Cellulosilyticum sp. I15G10I2: one gene and its partner. The main gene of each other region encodes a partner of the protein of the gene in region 2 in a complex. Links are inferred from orthologs where the notes say so. Each region holds a gene or a part of one and is shown on either strand. Other genes may lie near its edges.

What was found.
Region 1: the proteins of nusB (region 2) and rpsJ are in contact, whole or in part, in a solved structure (PDB 3D3B), measured with the Escherichia coli proteins. The link is inferred for Cellulosilyticum sp. I15G10I2 from one-to-one orthologs.

What each region holds. Positions count from the first base shown.
Region 1 is NZ_FMMP01000009.1:48,278-59,885, forward strand. Bases 6,140-8,933 are described here. They hold rpsJ (30S ribosomal protein S10), read right to left. Parts: upstream 7,794-8,933; coding sequence 7,485-7,793; downstream 6,140-7,484. Other genes in these bases: rplD (50S ribosomal protein L4), read right to left, coding at 6,140-6,735; rplC (50S ribosomal protein L3), read right to left, coding at 6,762-7,391; tuf (elongation factor Tu), read right to left, coding at 8,221-8,933. Also shown: rplR (50S ribosomal protein L18), read right to left, coding at 1-99; rplF (50S ribosomal protein L6), read right to left, coding at 121-660; rpsH (30S ribosomal protein S8), read right to left, coding at 691-1,092; BN3326_RS08845 (type Z 30S ribosomal protein S14), read right to left, coding at 1,115-1,300; rplE (50S ribosomal protein L5), read right to left, coding at 1,315-1,854; rplX (50S ribosomal protein L24), read right to left, coding at 1,878-2,189; rplN (50S ribosomal protein L14), read right to left, coding at 2,203-2,571; rpsQ (30S ribosomal protein S17), read right to left, coding at 2,603-2,845; rpmC (50S ribosomal protein L29), read right to left, coding at 2,879-3,082; rplP (50S ribosomal protein L16), read right to left, coding at 3,072-3,512; rpsC (30S ribosomal protein S3), read right to left, coding at 3,512-4,171; rplV (50S ribosomal protein L22), read right to left, coding at 4,183-4,569; rpsS (30S ribosomal protein S19), read right to left, coding at 4,600-4,884; rplB (50S ribosomal protein L2), read right to left, coding at 4,913-5,746; rplW (50S ribosomal protein L23), read right to left, coding at 5,813-6,112; more of rplD, read right to left, coding at 6,112-6,139; and 2 more genes. UniProt on the Escherichia coli protein: Involved in the binding of tRNA to the ribosomes. Part of the processive rRNA transcription and antitermination complex (rrnTAC). The complex forms an RNA-chaperone ring around the RNA exit tunnel of RNA polymerase (RNAP).
Region 2 is NZ_FMMP01000006.1:1,239,654-1,251,357, reverse strand. Bases 5,627-8,516 are described here. They hold nusB (transcription antitermination factor NusB), read left to right. Parts: upstream 5,627-6,805; coding sequence 6,806-7,228; downstream 7,229-8,516. Other genes in these bases: xseB (exodeoxyribonuclease VII small subunit), read left to right, coding at 8,436-8,516; xseA (exodeoxyribonuclease VII large subunit), read left to right, coding at 7,231-8,433; BN3326_RS06050 (Asp23/Gls24 family envelope stress response protein), read left to right, coding at 6,339-6,731; BN3326_RS06055 (SpoIIIAH-like family protein), read left to right, coding at 5,627-6,220. Outside these bases: BN3326_RS06095 (PA14 domain-containing protein), read left to right, coding at 1-842; spoIIIAA (stage III sporulation protein AA), read left to right, coding at 977-1,921; BN3326_RS06085 (stage III sporulation protein AB), read left to right, coding at 1,932-2,447; spoIIIAC (stage III sporulation protein AC), read left to right, coding at 2,460-2,657; spoIIIAD (stage III sporulation protein AD), read left to right, coding at 2,669-3,061; BN3326_RS06070 (stage III sporulation protein AE), read left to right, coding at 3,079-4,278; BN3326_RS06065 (stage III sporulation protein AF), read left to right, coding at 4,290-4,874; BN3326_RS06060 (hypothetical protein), read left to right, coding at 4,889-5,449; more of BN3326_RS06055, read left to right, coding at 5,462-5,626; more of xseB, read left to right, coding at 8,517-8,663; BN3326_RS06030 (polyprenyl synthetase family protein), read left to right, coding at 8,660-9,535; BN3326_RS06025 (divergent PAP2 family protein), read left to right, coding at 9,548-9,997; BN3326_RS06020 (hypothetical protein), read left to right, coding at 10,696-11,277; dxs (1-deoxy-D-xylulose-5-phosphate synthase), read left to right, coding at 11,343-11,704. UniProt on the Escherichia coli protein: Part of the processive rRNA transcription and antitermination complex (rrnTAC). The complex forms an RNA-chaperone ring around the RNA exit tunnel of RNA polymerase (RNAP).

The DNA of each region.
Region 1 (11,608 bases), on a different replicon or contig from region 2:
TACTGCAAGTCTTGGTCTCTCAGTAGTTCCTTGAAGCTTATTACGCATTTTCATATGCTTTTTTACACGAATTTTACTACGTGATGCTTTAGTTATCATTCTTATTTCACCCCTTTACTCTTATTTTTTACCTGTTTTACCTTCTTTACGTCTGATTATTTCATCAACGTACTTAATACCTTTGCCTTTGTATGGCTCTGGCGGACGTTTAGTTCTGATCTCAGCCGCAAATTGTCCAACATGTTCTTTGTTAATACCTGAAATAGTAATTTTATTACCTTCAACTACTGATGTGATTCCTTCTGGATCTTCCATTTCAACTGGGTGAGAGTATCCTAATGAAAGAACTAATTTCTTGCCTTGTTTCGCTGCTCTATATCCAACACCATTGATTTCTAACACTTTATTGAAGCCATTTGTCACACCTTCAACCATGTTTGAAACAAGTGTTCTTGTTAATCCATGAAGTGATCTGTTTCTTTTTAAATCGTTTGGTCTTGTAACTAAGACCTGATTATCTTCAAGTGTAATATTCATTGCACTATCGAATGTTCTTGTAAGTGTTCCTTTTGGCCCTTTAACTGTTACTACATTGCCTTCAGCTTTTGTAACAGTAACACCTGCTGGAACCTCGATTGGTAATTTACCAATACGTGACATGGTCGCACCTCCTTAAACTTTTTATCTTTATTACCAAATAAACGCGATAACTTCTCCGCCTACGCCAAGTTTTCTAGCGTCTTTGTCAGTAATTACACCTTTACTTGTTGAAATAATTGCTGTTCCAAGTCCACCTAATACTTTTGGTAAGTTATCAGTGTCTGCGTATACACGAAGACCTGGTTTAGAAATTTTCTTTAAACCTGAAATTACTTTTTGATTTTTATCTTTGCCATATTTTAAAGTTACACGAATAGTTCCTTTAACGCCATCTTCTATAACTTCGTATCCTTTAATATATCCCTCATTTAAAAGAATTTCAGAAATTGCTTTTTTCATTTTTGATGCAGGAACTTCAACAATATCATGTTTTGCAACATTTGCATTTCTGATTCTTGTAAGCATATCTGCAATAGGATCGCTCATTGTCATTTTATTTGCCTCCTTTCCATTATTACCAGCTTGCTTTTTTAACGCCTGGAATCTGACCTTTATATGCTAATTCTCTAAAACATATACGACATATACCAAATTTTCTTATATATGCATGCGGACGTCCACAAATACGACATCTTGTATATTCTTGAGTTGAAAATTTAGCGGTTTTTTGTTGCTTAACTTTCATAGATGTTTTTGCCACTTTGCTTACCCTCCTTATTTTTGAAATGGCATTCCAAATTGTGTCAAGAGCTCACGTGCTTCTTCATCTGTTTGAGCTGTTGTTACAATAATGACGTCCATACCACGAACTTTATCGATTTTGTCGTACTCAATTTCCGGGAAAATAAGTTGTTCTTTAATACCTAATGCATAGTTACCACGACCATCAAATGCAGTAGCGCTGATACCACGGAAGTCACGTACACGTGGAAGTGCTAAGTTTACTAAACGATCAAGAAATTCATACATTTTTTTACCGCGAAGTGTTACTTTACATCCGATTGGCATCCCTTCACGAAGTTTAAATGCCGCTACAGATTTTTTAGCTTTAGTAATAACTGGTTTTTGTCCTGATACAGTTTGCATATCACTTACAGCACTCTCTAATACTTTCGCATTATCTTTTGCTTCACCAACACCCATGTTAATTACTATTTTTTCGATTTTTGGAACTTGTAATTGATTTTTATAATTAAATTTTTGAGTCATGGCACTCATGATCTCAGTATTATATATCTCTTTTAATCTACTCATAGCCTATTACCTCCTTTCGCCTATTAGTCAATCACGAAACGGTCTTTGTTTACGATCGCTACGCGAACTTTTTTACCGTCGTTTATTTGTACGCCTAAACGGGCTGGTTTTCCATTGTGCACATACATAACGTTAGAAATGTGTACAGGTGCTTCTCTTTGAATTAATCCGCCTTGACCAGCTGCATTTGGTTTTTGGTGCTTAGTAATCATGTTGCACCCATCTACAACCACACGACCATTTTTGCGGTCAATAAAATTAACATTACCTTCTTTACCTTTGTCTTTGCCAGCGATGATTATTACTCTGTCGCCTTTTTTAAGTTTAGTTTTCACTATTTGCACCTCCTTATAAAACTTCTGGAGCAAGTGATAAGATTTTTGTGTATTTCTTTTCTCTTAACTCTCTTGCTACTGGTCCAAAAATACGTGTTCCTCTTGGGTTTTTATCTTCTTTTATGATAACAGCTGCATTTTCATCAAATTTAATGTATGAACCGTCAGCTCTTCTTACACCTTTTTTAGTACGTACGATAACAGCTTTAACAACGTCACCTTTTTTAACAACGCCGCCTGGTGTTGCATCTTTAACCGCAGCAACGATAACATCACCAATACTGCCGTATCTTCTGGTAGAACCACCTAATACACGAATGCAAAGTAATTCTTTTGCTCCTGTATTATCAGCTACTCTTAATCTACTTTCTTGTTGGATCATGAGAAGTGACCTCCTTTCAAGATTACTAATACTATTTTGCTTTTTCTACAATTTCAACAAGTCTAAAACGTTTTGACTTAGATAGTGGTCTTGTTTCCATTACTCTAACTTTATCGCCGATTTGACACTCATTGTTTTCATCATGAGCATGTAATTTATAAGTTCTTTTTACGATTTTACCGTAAAGAGGATGTTTTACATTGTTTACTACTGCAACAGTAATCGTTTTATCCATTTTATTGCTTACAACGTTACCCATTAATACTTTTCGCATATTTCTTTCTGACACGACTTAGCCTCCTCTCTATTACACAGTTGCTTTTTGTGTAATAATAGTTTGAATACGTGCGATATTCTTTCTTACTTCTTTAATTCTTGCTGTATTATCGAGTTGATTGGTAGCATTTTGAAATCTTAAGTTAAAAAGTTCTTTTTTCGCATTCACCAACTCAACGTTTAGCTCTTCAGATGTTTTTGTTATTAATTCTTCTAAGAATGCTCTACTCTTCACTACCATCACCTGCCATTTCTTGTTCAGCACGAGATACTATCTTGCATTTCATAGGTAATTTGTGAACTGCAAGTCTTAACGCTTCTCTAGCTGTTTCTTCTGCTACACCTGATAATTCAAACATTACTCTACCTGGTTTAACTACTGCTACCCAATACTCAGGTGAACCTTTACCAGAACCCATACGTGTTTCTGCTGGTTTAGCTGTTACTGGTTTATCTGGGAATATTTTAATCCATACTTTACCACCACGTTTGATATAACGTGTCATCGCAATACGGGCAGCTTCGATTTGGTTTGATTTTACCCATGCTGGTTCCATTGCAACAATACCAAAATCACCATAAGTAATTTTATTTCCACGGGTAGCTTTACCTGTCATACGTCCACGGAATTGTTTGCGACGCTTTACTCTTTTAGGCATTAACATTAGTTAGCGCTCCCTTCCTTTTTAACTTTTTGTGGAAGTACCTCTCCTTTGTATATCCACACTTTAACACCGATCTTACCGTAAGTTGTATCTGCTTCTGCAAATCCATATTCAATATCCGCTCTTAATGTCTGGAGTGGAATAGTGCCATCTGAATAATGCTCTGTACGTGCCATTTCTGCTCCGCCTAAACGACCTGAGCATTGAACTTTAATACCTTTTGCTCCAGCTTTGAATGATTTACCCATAGCTTGTTTCATCGCACGACGGAATGAAACACGGTTTTCAAGTTGAAGTGCAATATTTTCAGCAACGAGTTGTGCACATGCTTCTGGACGCTTTACTTCAACAATGTTGATTGCAACTTTGTTTGCCGTAAGCTTTTCTACTTGCTTACGAAGCTCATCAATAGATGATCCACCCTTACCAATTACGATCCCTGGTTTAGATGTATGAACGTGGATTCTAACACGTTTAGACATTCTTTCAATTTCAATTTTGTCTATGCCAGCTGAATATAATTTTTTCTTAATGAATTTTCTGATTTTATTATCTTCTACTAGGTTATTAGCAAAGTCTTTTTTATCTGCATACCATCTGGCATCCCAACCTTTGATAACACCTACTCTTAATCCATGAGGATTGACTTTTTGGCCCATACCTAACCTCCTTATCTTTCATTTAGTACCACTGTAATGTGGCTTGTTTGTTTGTCGATTCTATAAGCACGACCTTGAGCACGTGGACGAATTCTTTTAAGTGTTGGCCCTTTAGTAGAAAAGGCTTCTTCAACAAATAAGTTAGCTGTCTCCATACTATTATTATGCTCAGCATTTGCTACAGCTGATTTTACTAATTTTTCTATAATACGTGCACCGTATCTTGGTGTGTATGCTAAGATTGCAAGTGCAGTATTAACATCTTTTCCTTTGATTTGGTTAAGCACGATATTTGCCTTAGTACTAGATAAACGTACAAATGTTACTTTTGCTTTTGGTCTTGAGTCTTTTTGAGCATTTCTCTCTTTTTTGATCTGGCTTCTATGTCCTTTTGCCATTTTTAAAGACCTCCTTCCGTAAATAATTAATTAACGAACTCTTGATTTCTTTTCTGCATCTTTACCATGACCACGGTAAGTTCTTGTTAATGCAAATTCACCTAATTTATGTCCTACCATATCTTCTGTTACAAAAACTGGAACATGTTTTCTTCCGTCATGTACAGCGATAGTATGTCCTACCATGCTAGGGAATATTGTTGAACGACGTGACCATGATTTGATTACTTTTTTCTCATCCGCTGCGTTCATTTCATCTATTTTCTTTAATAAATGTTTATCAGCAAATGGTCCTTTTTTGATGGAACGAGCCATTAATGATGCCTCCCTTCACTACTTTACATTATTTTTTGTTACGAGCACGTACAATATATTTGTTTGATTGCTTATTTTTCTTTCTTGTTTTGTATCCAAGAGCTGGTTTACCCCAAGGTGTACATGGATTTGGACGTCCAATTGGTGATCTACCTTCTCCACCACCGTGAGGGTGATCGTTAGGGTTCATAACAGATCCACGAACTGTAGGGCGAATACCCATATGACGTTTACGTCCTGCTTTACCAATATTGATAAGCTCATGATCGATGTTACCAACTTGACCTATTGTAGCTCTACACTCGATAGGTAAAAGTCTCATTTCTCCTGAAGGAAGTTTAACTGTTGCATACTTGCCTTCTTTAGCCATAAGCTGTGCTGACATACCTGCTGCACGAACAAGCTGCCCGCCTTTGCCTGGTTTCATTTCAAGGTTATGAATAGTAGCACCTATTGGCATATCTTTCATTCTGAGTGCGTTTCCAATGCGAATTTCCGCTGTTTCACCACTCATTAATTTGTCGCCTACTTTAAGCCCTACTGGAGCTAAAATATAGCTTTTTTCTCCATCCGCATAAGCAAGTAATGCAATATTTGCTGTTCTGTTTGGATCATATTCGATACCTACAACAGTTGCTGGTACACCATCTTTATTACGTTTGAAGTCGATGATTCTATATTTAATTTTATATCCGCCGCCACGATGACGAACTGTAATTTTCCCTTGGTTGTTTCTTCCTGAGTTTTTCTTTAAAGTAACCATTAAAGATCTTTCAGGAGTTGTTTTTGTGATTTCTTCAAATGATGAAGAAGTCATATGTCTTCTTGAAGGGGTATATGGTCTATATTTTTTGATACCCATCGCACTTTCACTCCTTTCAATCAATGCATTTACACTTAGCCGTGTGTTTCATCTTTATCTATTAAACTACATTCCTTGGAAAAAGTCAATGTCTTTACTATCTTGGTTAAGTTTAACAATTGCTTTTTTGTAGTCACTTGTTTTACCAACTGACTTGCCACGGCGTTTTGTTTTACCTTCGTAATTAGCCGTATTAACTTTTTCTACTTTTGTTCCTTCGAACATTTTTTCTACTGCATCTTTGATTTGACCTTTAGTTGCAGTTTTTTGTACTAGGAATGTGTATTTTTTTTCTGCCATAGCGTTCATACTTTTTTCAGTAACTACTGGCTTTAAAATGACGTCATAAAATTTTAAATCTGCCATTATGCGTACACCTCCTCGATTTTGTTAAGTGCATCTTTTGTTACTACGAATGTATCGTATTTTAAGATGTCATATACATTAATGTTATTAACAGCTGATGTTTTGATTGATTGAATATTACGTGCTGATAACATTACATTTTTGCTTGTATCGCCATCTGTAACGATAAGTGCTTTATTTAATTTAAGAGTATCTAATATATTTTTCATTGTTTTTGTTTTGATCTCTGCTAGCTCTAATGAATCTAATACAATGAATTTGCTGCCATTAACTCTGCTAGTTAAAGCTGATTTTAATGCAAGTCTTCTTTCTTTTTTGTTAAGTCTAATAGAGTAGTCACGAGGTTTTGGCGCGAATGCAACCCCACCACCTGTCCATTGTACTGCACGAATAGAACCTTGTCTTGCTCTACCTGTACCTTTTTGTCTCCATGGTTTTCTACCACCACCACGTACTTCAGCACGGGTTTTAGCACTTTGTGTTCCTTGACGTCTATTTGCAAGATGTGCAACAACTGCTGCATGCACTAAGTGTTCTTTTACATCTACTGCAAAGATTGAATCATTTAATTCAACTTCACCTACTTGTTGTCCGTCCATATTATAAACAGCTACTTTTGCCATTATTGTTCCTCCTTTCTCACCAGTCATTAAGCTTTAACGCTATCTTTTATAGCGATGATTGTACCTTTAGGTCCTGGAACTGCACCTTTAAGTAAAATTAAGTTTTTGTCTAAATCAACTCTAGCAACTTCAAGATTTTGTACTGTGATTTGAACACATCCCATATGTGATGGAAGGCCTTTACCTTTCATAACACGTCCTGGACTTGTTGCAGCACCCATAGAACCTGCTACTCTATGTGATTTAGAACCATGAGCCATTGGTCCACGGCTTTGTCCATATTTTTTGATTGCGCCTTGATACCCTTTACCTTTTGAAGTACCAGTAACATCTACTCTTTCTCCAGCAGCAAAAACATCTGCTTTGATTTCTGTACCTACTTCATATGCACTTATATCTTCCAAACGGAATTCTTTTAAGTGTTTTTTAAGAGCAACGCCTGCTTTTTTAAAGTGACCAGCTGCTGGTTTGATAACACGTCTTTCTTTAACGTCTCCAAAACCAACTTGAATCGCTTCATATCCATCATTGTCAGTAGTTTTCTTTTGAACAACTACACATGGACCTGCCTCTAATACAGTAACAGGAATTAAGTTTGCATTTTCATCAAAAATTTGTGTCATACCTATTTTCTTAGCTATGATTGCTTTTTTCATTTCCTTTACACCTCCTAATATCTACAGCGGATTGCTACCTTGGCAATCATCCTAGACGATTCTTGATTATCGCCCAATCTAGAATCTCATAGATTATTTCGCATCTACTTTGATATCTACACCTGCTGGTAAATCTATACGCATTAACGCATCTCCAGTTTTTGGCGTAGCTTCAACATCGATAAGTCTTTTATGAGTTCTCATTTCGAATTGCTCACGAGAATCTTTGTACTTGTGAACAGCACGTAAAATTGTTACCACTTCTTTTTTAGTTGGTAGTGGTATTGGTCCACTAACTTGTGCACCTGTTTTCTTAGCAATAGCAACTATTTCAGCTGCTGTTTGATCAATTAACTTGTGATCATAAGCCTTTAGGGTAATACGGATTTTTTGACTTGCCATAAAAAAAGTCCCCTCCTTTTCGTACTTTTTTTGAAAGCAGTACGACTAGTGGTGACTGTACACTCAACCTAGTGTGTCATAAGCGCAGACTTACTCTAAGCTTTGTATTAATACAAAAGCGCTTGACATCAGTTTATATAGTACAGTGACCTGCCGCCTGGTTTCTTGAACCGGACATTCGCTCCCTAGAAATTCACCTTTTTGTAAGGTGGTAACCTTCTAGATCATCGTTCTCAATGTCACAACAAATTGAGTATACACTAAAAGCTATATAATGACAAGGTTTTTTTTTAGTTATTACTGATTTTTTTATGGAAAATTTAGCTATTATGCTCTTTTCTCCTAATTATAGGGGATTTTTTAGAAAACCAAACTTCCCATAAATAATAAAAAGCATACCCTAGGGTATGCTTTTTATATGAGTTAATTACTCAATAATAGATGCTACTGCACCAGAACCTACTGTACGTCCACCTTCACGTATCGCGAAACGAAGTCCTTGAGACATCGCAATTGGATGGATAAGTTCAATAGTCATTTCAAGGTTATCGCCAGGCATACACATTTCTGTGCCTTCTGGTAATTCAATAACGCCTGTAACGTCAGTTGTTCTGAAGTAGAATTGTGGTCTATAGTGTGAGAAGAATGGTTTATGACGTCCACCTTCTTCTTTTTTAAGAACGTATACTTGAGCTGTGAATTTTGTATGAGGTGTAATTGAACCTGGTTTGCAAAGTACTTGACCACGTTCGATTTCAGTTCTTTGAATACCACGAAGAAGTGCTCCAATGTTATCTCCAGCTTGCGCTTGATCAAGAAGTTTACGGAACATTTCAACTCCTGTACACACAATCTTACGAGTTTCTTCATGAATACCAACAAGTTCAACTTCATCTTGAACTTTAAGAATACCTGATTCTACTCTACCTGTTGCAACTGTACCACGACCTGTGATTGAGAATACATCTTCTACAGGCATAAGGAATGGTTTGTCAACTGCACGGTCTGGAGTAGGAATATACTCATCAATAATTTCAAATAACTCTACGATTTTATCTCCCCATGGACCCATTGGATCATTTAATGCTTGAAGAGCTGATCCACGGATGATTGGCGTATCATCGCCAGGGAATTCATATGAGCTTAATAGGTCACGAATTTCCATTTCAACAAGTTCTAATAATTCTTCATCATCTACCATATCACATTTGTTTAAGAAAACAACGATGTATGGTACACCAACTTGACGTGAAAGAAGGATATGTTCACGAGTTTGAGCCATAGGACCATCTGTAGCTGCACAAACAAGGATTGTTCCATCCATTTGTGCTGCCCCTGTGATCATGTTTTTAACATAGTCAGCATGTCCTGGGCAGTCAACGTGAGCGTAGTGACGAGCTGGAGTTTCGTATTCAACGTGAGCTGTAGAGATAGTAATACCACGTTCTCTTTCTTCTGGCGCCTTGTCAATATTATCGAAATCAACTGCTGCACCTAAACCATATCTTTGGTGAAGAGTTTTTGTGATAGCTGCTGTAAGTGTTGTTTTACCGTGGTCAACGTGTCCGATTGTACCAATATTAACGTGTGGCTTATTTCTTTCATATTTAGCTTTAGCCATTTTGTTTGTTCCTCCTTTAATTTGCTGAGTTTATTTTTCTCAGATAATTTGATTATATTCAATTTGCAGCTACTTTTCAAGTAGCTACAAATTATTATTTAGAGAATGTGCTGCTATATTTTAAATTTAAGCTTTTTGATCAGCTATAATTTTATCCTGAATACCTTTAGGGCATGGCTCATAGTGATGGAATTCCATCGAGTAGTTACCACGACCTTGTGTTCTTGAACGAAGTTCAGTCGCATAACCAAACATCTCTGCAAGTGGTACATAGGCTCTAATTTCTTGCCCGCCACCAATAGCTTCCATACCTTCCATTTGTCCACGGCGTGAGTTAATGCTTCCAATAACATCCCCCATGTACTCTTCTGGTGCAGTTGCAATAACTTTCATAATAGGTTCAAGAAGTGTTCCGCCTGCTTTTTTCATTGCATCTTTAAATGCCATAGAACCTGCGATCTTGAAGGCCATTTCTGATGAGTCAACATCATGGTATGAACCATCGTAACACTCTGCTTTAATACCTAATACTTTGTATCCTGCAAGTGGACCTGCTGCCATTGCTTCTTGGATTCCTTTGTCTACTGCAGGGATATATTCTTTTGGAATTGAACCACCCACTACTGTACTTACGAATTCATAAGTATGTTCAGAGTTAGGATCAAGTCTAGAGAATCTAACTTTACAGTGTCCATATTGTCCGCTACCACCTGATTGTTTTACATACTTAGAATCAACTTCCACATCTCTAGCCATTGTTTCTTTGTAAGCAACTTGTGGTGCTCCTACATTTGCTTCTACTTTAAACTCACGTAAAAGACGATCTACGATAATCTCTAAGTGAAGTTCTCCCATACCTGCGATGATTGTCTGCCCAGTTTCAGTATTTGTAAACGTTCTGAAAGTTGGGTCTTCTTCTGCAAGTTTTGCAAGTGCAATACCCATTTTTTCTTGACCAGCTTTTGTTTTTGGCTCAATAGCTACTTCAATAACTGGCTCTGGGAATTCCATAGATTCTAAGATTACAGGGTGACCTTCATCACACAATGTATCTCCTGTTGTTGTACCTTTAAGACCAACAGCAGCAGCTATATCTCCTGAATAAACTTTAGCAATTTCTTGTCTTGTATTTGCATGCATCTGTAAGATACGTCCAATACGTTCTTTTTTGTTTTTTGTTGAGTTGAGTACATATGAACCTGATTCTATTGAACCTGAATAAACTCTGAAGAATGCAAGTTTCCCAACAAATGGGTCAGTCATAATCTTAAATGCAAGGGCTGCAAATGGCTCTTCATCTGATGAATGTTTTTCCATTTCTTCACCAGTTTCAGGGTCAATCCCTTTAATAGCAGGGATATCTGTAGGTGCTGGCATATATTCAACAACAGCATCTAAAAGTTTTTGTACCCCTTTATTTTTGTAAGCTGAACCACAAAGTACCGGAATGATTTGAACATTGATTACAGCAGTTCTAAGTGCTGTTCTAAGTTCCTCTTCTGTTACTTCTTCACCTTCAAGATATTTCATTGTAAGGTCTTCATCTGATTCACAGATTGCTTCAATCATTTCGTTTCTGTATTGTTCAGCTTTATCTAAAAGATCTGCTGGAATATCAGTTTCTTCTATTTCTTTGCCTAAATCATCTTTGTAGATGAAGGCTCTGTTTTTCATAAGGTCAATAACCCCTACGAATTGGTCTTCTGCACCAATAGGTAACTCGATTGGTATTGCATTAGCACCAAGTCTTGTTCTCATCATGTCTACTGCTCTATAAAAGTCAGCGCCCATGATATCCATTTTATTTACAAAAGCCATACGTGGTACTTTATATTTATCAGCTTGACGCCATACTGTTTCAGATTGAGGTTCAACCCCACCTTTTGCACAGAATACGCCAACAGCAGAATCTAGTACACGGAGTGAACGTTCAACTTCTACTGTGAAGTCTACGTGCCCAGGTGTATCTATGATATTAACACGATTGTCTTTCCAAAAACATGTCGTAGCTGCAGATGTGATTGTAATACCACGTTCTTGTTCTTGTTCCATCCAGTCCATAGTGGCTCCGCCTTCATGAACTTCTCCGATTTTGTATGTCTTACCGGTATAAAACAAGATACGCTCTGTAAGAGTTGTTTTCCCCGCGTCAATATGCGCCATAATACCAATATTACGGGTGCGCTCTAGCGGA
Region 2 (11,704 bases):
ATGAAGGCTGTCCGACGCATAAGGCTTTTATACCAAGCTATAAAGCAGCATCAGGCGGTACGTGGACAAATATCCCAACAAGTTGGTTTTATGCAAGCGCAAATACAACACCTGGAGATGTGAATGAGGCCTATTTTGATGCTTATACTTTAGAAAACCAAATACCGCTGCCGTCAAAAGAAGGCACATATTACGCAGCCATTCAAGTTATAAGCCGGGATGGCACTGCAAGACAAGTACTTAATGGACCGTTTAAAATACAAAGCATCCTACCGCAGATTACCAGTATCTCTACTACAAAGAACTTTATTGCTCCAGAGGCACTTTCTAATGTTTCTTTTAATACTTATTTTCAGGAGTATTCTAAGGGGATTAAGTATGAAGTAGATTTTAAAGTTGTTAAAGAAACTGAGCTAGATGGTAAAACATTAATGCAGTTTGATCTTAATAAGGCCATAGTTGCTATTAGTATAGATGGCGGAAGTATAGAGAAATTAAGAAATGGCACTGATTATACGACGCGTGTTGAAGGCAATAGATTAATTATTACTTTAAATGAGAGCTTTAATGCAGCAGCTGGATCGACACAAGTATTTGATATTTATATACCAACCAATATGGGGGCAGAGATTGCTTATGGCAATACTGAAAAAAGTTATTTAAATCAATACATCATGCCTAAAAAAACAAATAACATACAAGTAACGGTTAAGGCTACGCCAAGGATACAAGAAGCCTATACTAAAGAAGATGGCACCAGGGAAGACGAAAAATATGGTATAGAAGAGAGTAAGACAGAAATGATTGAGCTTAATTATAGAGAAATATCTAAGATAAATTAATACGTTAATCCTACTTGTTTTAAAAGACTTATAAGCAAAAAATTGCTTATAGGTCTTTTTTTGTGCACAAAGTTCTAGTCCCTAAATATAGTGCATATATTTAACTATGATTAACGATACAAAGGAGGACAACTATGAAAAGAGAAGCGATTATGAAAATCATGCCCCATACGCTTAAAGAAATGATACTTCAGATGAGTGATAAACACTATGAAGTTTTACAAGAAGTACGCATGAGAGTACATCAACCTCTTATTTTGCTTATAAAGGGAGAAGAATATGGCTTAAATAAAGAAGGGATTTGTCAAATCAAAGAAAGCTATAAGGTGAGTGAGCAAGATGTGACAGGCATACTTAAATACATAAGTGGTTTTTCGCTCTATGCGTTAGAAGATGAAATGAGACAAGGCTATATTACGATTGAAGGCGGACATAGAGTAGGGCTTGCAGGTAAAGTGGTTATGGAGAATAATGGGATAAAAACCATGAAATATATCAGTGCCATTAATATAAGAATTGCGCATCAGGTGCTTAATTGCAGTAAGGAAGTTATGCCTTATATCCTAAGTCGGGACAAGGTGTATCATACGCTCATTGTTTCGCCGCCAAAGTGCGGCAAGACAACGCTTCTTAGAGATATTATAAGGAATTTAAGCAATGGCTATAGTGGCTATGGGCCTTATACGGTAGGCGTGGTAGATGAAAGATCAGAAATAGCCGGTTGTTATCAGGGAGTTCCACAGAATGATGTGGGCATCAGAACGGATGTTTTAGATGGATGTCCAAAGGTTGAGGGAATGCGAATGCTTTTAAGAGCTATGTCGCCACATGTTATTGCTGTAGATGAGATTGGTAAAAATGAGGATATCCATGCACTGGGGGAAGTACTAAGTGCAGGCATTACCATATTAAGCACTGTGCACGGTAAAGACATAGAAGACTGTAAAAAGAAACCTATCCTTTACGATTTAATAAAAAATTCTTTTTTTGAAAGGATTATTATTTTATCTAACAAATATGGACCTTGTACAATTGAGGGTATTTTAGATGCCTGTAATCACTTTAACAGGCTAAGATAAGGGGGCACAGATGAAATTATTAGGGATTATACTGATGTTTGTGAGCTGCAGTACGTGTGGGTTTATTATAGATTGGCATGAAAACAAAAGACTTAAGGAACTTGAAAAGTTTATTTATGCTTTTGAAATCTTAAAAGCAGAAATCGACTATAGGCTGACACCTTTACAAGAAGCCGCCATTTATGTAAGTAAGCTCAGTAGTGAGGGGATTAAAAAAGTTTTTGAAACATTTGCAGGAGCACTAGGAGATAGAAATACGACGGATTTAAATGTGATGTGGGAACAAGCGTTAAATCATCATAAAACATCCTTTCATTTAAGCCAGCAAGACTACAGCTTACTCTTTGAATTTAGTAATGCATGTGGTTACTTAGATAAAAATATGCAAAAAAAAAATATAGATATGCTGATCTATAAACTCGAGCAGGAGTTGATAATGTCTAAAAGCAAATATCAGAAAAATACTAAGCTCAATAAATACCTAGGTGTTCTTATTGGTGCATGTATCAGTATATTTTTAATATAGGAGGATAAAGGGATGTTTGATATAGAGATTATCTTTAAACTCGCGGGACTTGGACTTGGTATTACGATCATTAATACAGTACTTAAAAAAACAGGGGCAGAAGAATGGATATTTCCTATAACAATTGTAGGTGTTGTTATGGCGCTTTTAGTAGTGATTGAATATATCTTAAAGCTGTTTGAGGTCGTTCAAACCATGTTTGCATTTTAGGAGGGGATAACATGGAAATGCTCAAATTAGTTAGCTTTGGAATTGTTGCAACCATTTTAATTATTACAATGGGAAAGTACAGCGAACACTCAGCCTTATTTAGTATGATTTTAAGGATTGTTACAGTCATTATCTTCATGATCTTTATTTTAGAACAATTAAGCAGTGTTTTTAGCGTCATACGGGATTTGTCTTTAAAGGCACAGATGGACAGCAGTTATTTAAACATTATCTTAAAGATAATAGGGATTGCCTATTTAGCAGAGTTTGGCTATCAGCTTTGCAAGGACGCGGGAGAAGAAGCTATTGGATCAAAAATTCAATTTGCAGGAAAAGTGATGATTTTTGTTATCTCATCTCCTGTTATTCTGGCTCTGGTAGCACTTATTACAGAGCTTTTATAAAGTGACGAGGTGTAAAAATGCGACAAAAGAAAATAGGGTATATGTTACTTATGATGTGGATTTGTTTTTTAGGCTGCAGGACACCTGCTTTGGGACAAAGTATAGAAACACCAGAGGTAGAAAAAACAGAAGTACAAAAGCAGCAGATTATAGATTATCAGGTAAATTTTTTTAACTGGGATGAGATCAATCAGCTGCAAGAAGATTTAAAAGGATCTATGCCAAGTTTTACGACATTCAATTTAAAAGAAGAAGTAGTGGGGCTGATTAAAGGAGAGAAAAGATTTTCGTTGCAGACAGTCTTAAATGCCATAGGCATTCTTTTATTCGAAGAAATTGGCGTGTTTATTAAACTCGGTGTGCGTTTTATTCTTATTGTTCTCTTATGCAACTTGCTTGAAACTCTAAGTACTTCTTTTAAAACGAAGAATACCGCCAAAGTTTCTTTTTTTGTTTGCTATATTGTGGTGCTATATAGCGTGATACAATCCTTCTTTATTATGGTAGAACTTGCCAGAGATGCGGTAGATAAAATGTCTGGAATTATGTTTGCATGTATTCCTAGTTTACTGGCTTTTATGACGACATCGGGCTATGTTTCATCAGCAGCATCTATTGCCCCTGTTATAATCGGAGGACTTAATTTAAGCACATACGTCATTAAAACCATAGTATTTCCTTGTATTGTCTCTATTGTTGTACTAGATGTTATCAGTACAATGAGTGATGAATTTAAGATTGATAAACTTATACAATTATTTTATAAGAGCATGAAATGGGCACTAAGAGCTATTGTTGCCATCAGTATAGGGATATTAAGTATTTATAAGATGACGCTGCCTTATGTAGACACTACGGTAAAAAAAGCTGCGCTTAATATTTCTACGACATTTATTCCAGTTATAGGAGATGCGGTAGGAGGCGCTGTAGATTTTGTGGTGAACTGTTCTTTTCTGGTTAAAAATGCTTTTTCAGTAGGTGTAATTATCTGGATTATAGTTATAGTAAGTTTGCCCCTTATAAAAATTTTAGCTTATGTAGTTGTGTACCATGTAGCAGCTGCTGCTATAGAACCTATTGGCGATAAAAAGATGGCACATATTGCAACTAAGCTTGCAAAAGGCTGTGAATTTATTATGAGCAGCGTAGGTATTATTACGATACTATGTATTGTTGTACTCCTTATCTGTATAAGTGTAGGAGGAAACATGATCTAGGAGGGATAAAATTGAGAGAATATATGCAAATGTTTATATGGATTATGTTATTTGTAATTGTTATTGAGATGATCTTTCCGGATTCAGATTATAAGAAATACCTTAAGCTGGTGTTAGGATGCATCATTATCTATACGATCATTCAACCTATTGTTCAGTTTATTCCGGTACAAGGAAAAGGCTATGATACTTATGTAAGTGAGTATCAAAAAAGACTTAGTGAAGGCATAAACTATAACGATTCAGTACAGGGATATGATGAACAGGTTAAAAGCCAGCAAAGTCTATTAAAAGAGACTCTGAAGTCGAGTATTAAAGGTATTATAGAAAAAGAAATAGATGTGAGCGTGCAGCGTGTTCATATTGAGTGGCATGATGAGGGGGGAGAAGAGCAAATAGAAGAGATACATATTGTAGTAGGAGAATCTGAGAATAATAATACTAAAAATGTGATACTTCCTAAAATTAGGATAGGAGATAAAAGCCAAAGTCTAAGTGGTGATACAGAAAAATTAAAAATTAAAATAAAAACTTGTCTGCAAAACTTCTATAATGTGCCAAGTCGTAATATATATATTACAGTACAGAAGAATTAAAAGGGGGTAGGGGAATGCTTGATAAATTTCTAAAGGATGCAAAAGAAACTAAAAAGCAAAAATATTTATACTTAGCAATAGGCATAGCAATATTGGGCATAGCAATAACATACATACCTACAAACAAACCATCCAATCAGAATAAACCTCAAAATGCTCCAATATTAAATGCTTCTAGTGATGCTATAAGCTATGAAGAAGCGCTAGAAAAAAGATTAACGAATATTTTAGAAAAAATGGAGGGGGTTGGTCAGGTTAATGTAATGCTTACAACCTTTTCTAACGAAGAAAAGGTATTGGCAGAAGAAAAAACACAAAATTATGAGCATCAGGAGGAAAAAGATGAGGCAGGAGGCACTAGGATAACTGAAAAAAATGATACACGCAACAAGATTATTCTTCAAAGTGGAAATACTCCTTTTATCATTAAAGAAAATAGACCTCAAATAGAAGGAGTTCTTGTATTAGCTGAGGGAGCTGATAATGGCGTGGTGAGGGCTCAGATTATAGAGTCAGTATCTAATGTATTACAGGTTCCAGTACATAAAGTATCAGTATTTAAAAAGCAAAAATAAGGGGGATATATCATGTTTACATTTAAAAGAAATCAAATTATTATTACAGTACTTGTTTTTATGATTGCGATTGCGGCATATTTAAACACGAAAGACGGAGAAGTTGGTGTACAACCTAATCTCGTACAAGAAACAGACATGAGCCAAGAAGTGATAGCAGAAGAAAAAGACTTTTTTGAAGGCTATGATGAAATCCAAACTTTGCCTCCAGATGCAGAGGAAGAAATATCAGAGACTATGCGTACAGAAAATAATCAGCAAGCATCTGCTGAGGTGACACAGAACACTATTCCACAAATGCAAAAGTTTGAAGCTGTTATTACTAAGAAAGATAGTATTATTACAAGTTCAGACAGTCCACTAAATAATGCGGTTGCAGCAGTTGATAAAAATATGGATGTAAGCTATTTTGTTGAAGAAAAAATGCTAAGAGAACAAAGCCGTGCTCTCCAAGTTGAAGAACTTACGCAATATGTAGCGAATCAAAATCTTGATAAAGAAGCAAAATCAAAAGCAGCAGAAAACTTGCTTGCTATCCAAGAGCGTATTGAAAAAGAAAGTAGCGCCGAAGCACTACTTCGTGCTAAAGGGTTTAGAGAAGTTTATGTAAGAATAGATGATAATAGTGTAGATGTCGTTATTAACAAGGAAGACTTAACAGAATCTGATATTGCCCAGATTGAAGAAATAGTTAATAGAAAAACAGGATATAGTGTAGGCAAAATTAAAATTACACCGCTAAAAGGTATTGTTAAAGAAGGCACAAATTAATATTAAGAAGGGCTGACTGTGATAGTCAGCCTTTTTTGAAGAATAAATTTGCAACCCTTAAGTTTTTTGTATATAATAGGATAATAAGCATAAAGATATGATGTAGGAGGTATTTGCTATGGATGATCAAAAAAATATAGACTTAGCAGCAGCAATGGAGGCTGCTCATGAAATGGATCAAGTTCAGATTGCAGATGATGTTATAGCGGTTATAGCAGAAATAGCAACTTTAGAGGTAGATGGTATGGTAAGCACCCTTCAGCCCAAAAATGATTTTGTACAAGTTATCAGTCGTAAAAAAGGGCCAAAGGGTGTAAAGGTCGAAGTAGGTGAGGGCGAAGTGTTCATAGATATTACCGCAGTTGTTAAGTATGGTATTAGAATTCAAAAAGTGTGTTTAGAAGTTCAAGAAAAAGTAAAGAATTCAGTTGAAACCATGACAGGACTACATGTTGCCTCAGTTAATATACATGTGGCAGGTGTGTTTTTTGATAAAGAAAAAGAAGTCTAATGAGAGGTAACAAAGTAAGCTAACCCTAACGGAGCAAGAGAGATAGGGTTAGCTTACTTAATAAGGAGGAAAAAATGACTAGACGTAATGCAAGAGAATTGATCATGCAGATGCTTTATGAATATACTTTTCACAATGAGGAAGACGCAGATCGTTTAATAGGTGAAAAGCTGAGTGAGATTAGAGCGAATGAAGATGGGTCAAATAAAGCAGTAATTAAATTTATAGAAGAAGAATATTATGGGGTCTTAGAACATTTGGATGAAATTGACGAGCTCATTAATAAAAGCACGCAACATTGGACTGTAAGCAGAATTGCAAAGGTTGACCTAGGTATTTTGAGGCTTGCAACCTATGAACTTAAGTGGCGAAGTGATGTGCCTCATAAAGTGGTTGTTAATGAAGCACTTGAAATTGCAAAAGCATATAGTACAGACAAATCACCACAATTTATCAATGGTATATTGGGAAATGTTATTAAACTCATTGAGGGATAAAAATGAAAAGAAAGATAGTTTCTGTATCCGAAATTAATAATTATGTAAATAGACTCATTGAAGATGATTATATGTTAGGTGATGTATGGTTAGCCGGAGAAGTATCTAACTGTAAATATCATCACTCAGGACATATTTATTTTACGCTTAAAGATGAACGTGCAAGTCTTGGTGCGGTGATGTTTTCAAGAGATGCTTCAAAACTTAATTTTAAGCTTATTGAAGGTACTAAAATCTATGCAAGAGTAAAAATAACTATTTATGAGAAAACGGGAACTTACCAAGCTTATGTATATGATATTGAAAAACAAGGCAAAGGTCTATTGTATGAAAGATTTGAAGAACTTAAGGCGAAATTGTCTAAGGAAGGCTTGTTTGAAACTAAATATAAAAAAAACATTCCCTTATTTCCTAAAAGGATAGGTGTTATTACTTCCGTTACAGGCGCAGCGATTAAAGATATTATTCAAGTTGCTAAAAGAAGAAACCCAAGTGTTTCAATTTATATTTATCCTGCGCATGTTCAAGGAGAACTGGCTGTTAAAGAAATTACCGCCGCTATCGATCAAGCAAATAGGGATAAACTTGCAGAGGTCATCATATTAGGAAGAGGCGGAGGCTCTATAGAAGATCTATGGGCATTTAATGAAGAACTTGTCGCGAGGGCTATTTTTGCGTCAGAAATTCCTATCGTATCAGCAGTAGGACACGAAGTAGATTTTACAATAGCAGACTTTGTAAGCGATAAACGTGCAGCTACGCCATCAGCGGCAGCTGAGATTGTGATTCCTTCAAAAAGCGAAATTGAAGAGATGATAAAACGTTGTACAAATGCCTTAAGCTATATGACACTGCAAAACATAAAATATTCTAAAGAAAAGCTTAACTATCTGATTGAACGTCCAGTATTTAAGGTAAAGGATAGATTTTATAAAGATAAGATGCAAGAAGTGGATCTACTCATACAAGCATTAAATAATCGTTATAAGTATATACTAACAAAGGCCTTTAATGATTATGAGCTTGCAATAGGACAACTAGAAAAATTATCTCCGTTTACCACCTTAAAAAGAGGGTATAGCTTAATTACAAAAGTAAATAATGGTATTATCAAATCTATTCACGATATAGAACCTGAAGAAGTACTTCAGATTACCGTTACAGACGGTACATTTAAAGCAAAAGTTTATAATGAGGAGTCGTAAGTATGGCTAAGAAAGCACAAAAAAATTTTGAAGAAGCCCTCAAAGCACTGCAGCATATCGTAGGTTGTTTAGAACAAGGAGATATTGCACTGGAAGAGAGTATTAAAAACTATAAAGAAGGTATGGATCTTGCAGCTTACTGCATGTCTGTACTCAAAAAGGCAGAACAAGAGATTTATGTTTATGAGCAAGAAACTTACAAAAAGATAGAAGGAGAGAATTGGGAGTGAGAGACAGTATAAAACAATATCAAGAGCTTGTGGGTAGTTGTTTAAGGTCAGCACTCCCAGTGGAAAATAGGTATTTTAAAACAATATATGAAGCGATGAACTATAGTCTAAGTGCTGGGGGGAAGCGAATTAGACCCGTTTTGATGCAGCTTGCTTATGAAGCGGTTGGCGGAAGTGAAGATATTTCGGCCTATTTATGTGCAATTGAGATGATTCATACCTATTCACTGATACACGATGATCTTCCAGCTATGGATGATGATGCGTTAAGAAGAGGTATGCCGACTAACCACGTTGTTTTTGGAGAAGCTGCAGCCATTTTGGCTGGAGATGCACTACTTACAGAAGCGTTTAGATATATGTTGGAAGATGCACTAAAATACGGCGGTGCCCAAAGAGTGAGGGCAGCGTACATACTCTCTCAGGCAAGTGGTGTAAAGGGCATGATAGGCGGTCAAATCCTAGATATTGAAAGTGAAAATAAAACCATTGATTTGACCACGCTCAATGCGATCCAACTTCATAAAACAGGGGCCTTAATAGCAGCGGCAACAAAAATGGGAGCAGTCTTAGGTGGGGGCACTGAAGAAGAAATTGAAGCTTTAGAAAACTATGGTCTATTTATTGGAAAAACATTTCAAATTATAGATGATATACTTGATGAAACATCTACGGATGAAGAATTAGGTAAACCTATAAAAAGTGACCAGAAAAATCATAAAAATACTTACTTAAGTTTCTATACAGTAGAACAATGTTATGAAATAGCAGGCACATTGACAGATAAGGCCTTAAGTTCATTAGACGTTTTAAAAGGTAATACCTTACTCTTAAAAGAAATAGCTGCAGAGCTTATCAAACGTAGAAGTTAAAGGGGGAAGAAGATGCATTATATTAAACAGATTTCAAATAATAATATATTATGGGTAGCTATAGTAAGCTGGTTTATAGCACAATCACTCAAAGTAGTTATTACACTTGTATATGAACATAAACTTGATTTTAGGCAGTTTTTTGCTTCAGGAGGCATGCCAAGTTCACATAGTTCTTTTGTAGTCGCCTTAACTATTAGTATTGGACAGCTTTATGGTTACGATCATGTACTTTTTGCTATAGCTGCAGTATTTAGCTTTATTGTCATGTATGATGCCGCCAACGTGAGGCTGCATGCAGGCAAACAGGCAGCGATGATTAATCAAATTATTGCGGTATTAGAAGACCCTAATCTTAATCCAGAAGAGAGATTGAAGGAAATATTAGGGCATACCCCTTTGCAAGTGATAGCAGGCGGCATACTTGGGATTCTTGTGGCGCTATTCTTTTTTGGCGGTTAATCTAGTTGAAAAATCAGAGGTTAACTGCTATAATGTGTTAAAAGCGGCTTATGACGTACTTTTCAAAAAATAAGATGCGGTATTCTAGTCAAGATATTATGTTTTGAAGACGGGCCTAAAAATCCGTTTTAGGGCATATCGATGAAGTTCCTGGTGTTGGCTTGTAACGCCCCGTTATGGGCTGATACTGGGGGTTAAGGTTTAAGGGCGATCCATAAGGGCATATGGGCGTTGACCCTTTTACCGTGGAGACCTATGATTGTGCTTATTCCTATGGGAATAAAGTATGACTTAGGATTAAACCTACCATGCGGTATCGGCTGTGGGTAGTGTAGCCTGCCTTGAGTGAAGGCGGGGGGACATCAATTTACTTGCCTTCTTTTCGGCCAAAAAGAAGGCAGGATTGTTGATAGAAACCTAATTCGCAAAAGAGGATAGGAACATAATATATTGCTTGAGGAAAACTCCTAGACCGTTCAGTTTGAGGTAGTTCTTGGATTACAGTGTGGCTAAAGGCGATCTGGCGTAGATGATGGCAACACATCTAAGGTATATTTAAAGGGAAACCACTGCTTTGGTGACAAGGAAGTATGTACCTGGGAAAACCTGCTAGACCATATACCACAAAATTTACAGGTTCTATTGTCTTAAATTTTGAAAAGTGGGTGATAAGTCGATGATTAAAGGAGTCTTAGAAGGTGCCTGCACATAAAAGAGTAAAATTTAAAAAAGTGAGAGTCAAAAAGCAATCTTTAAAGAGTTTAGGCATTATTGTGCTGGCGACTTTTACAATTGCAATGTGTTTTAGTTATATCTTTGAGGTGTTGCTCGGAGATGTACCCCTTATTATAGCTTTTTTTATGTTAATTACTATTATTTTAACAGGGATATTTTTTGATGGTATTGGCAATGCAGTTGTTTCTGCAGACGAAATAACTTTTCACTCAATGGCAGCTCAAAAAGTAAAGGGTGCAAAAGATGCTATTATGCTGATAAGAAATGCCCCTATGGTAGCCAATTTATTTAATGATGTTATAGGAGATATTGCAGGCATTATATCTGGGAGTACAGCAACGGCTATTGTTCTTGCAATAGAAGAAGGCTTTGGTATGAAATCAGTCTTGCTTTCTATTGCGATGAGTGGCTTTGTTGCGGCCTTGACGGTAGGCGGTAAAGCCCTTGGTAAAACCTTCGCTATTCGGCGCTCCCGTTATATTGTTTATTATGTTGGCATTTTTATCTATTACACGAAGGTCATATTGCACAAAAATAAGAACTAAGATGACAATCCTTCAAGATTGTCTTTTTTTAAATAGAATAGATATTAGTAGAAAGAGGAACTTATATGTTAGATCTTTTAAAGTCTATTTACTCTCCAGAAGATGTTAAAAAGCTAAAAACGCATGAGCTTATACAACTAGCAAAAGATATCAGAAATTTTTTAGTTGGATCTTTGTCTCAAACTGGAGGGCATTTAGCTTCAAATTTAGGAGTAGTTGAATTAACAGTTGCACTGCACTATGTTTTTGATTTGCCACAAGATAAGATTATATGGGATGTAGGTCATCAAGCCTATGTGCATAAACTATTAACTGGGAGAAGAAAGTACTTTAAGCATTTAAGAAAGTTAGATGGGTTAAGTGGTTTTCCAAAAAAGAAGGAAAGTTCCTATGATGTTTTTGAAACAGGACATAGTTCCACTTCGAT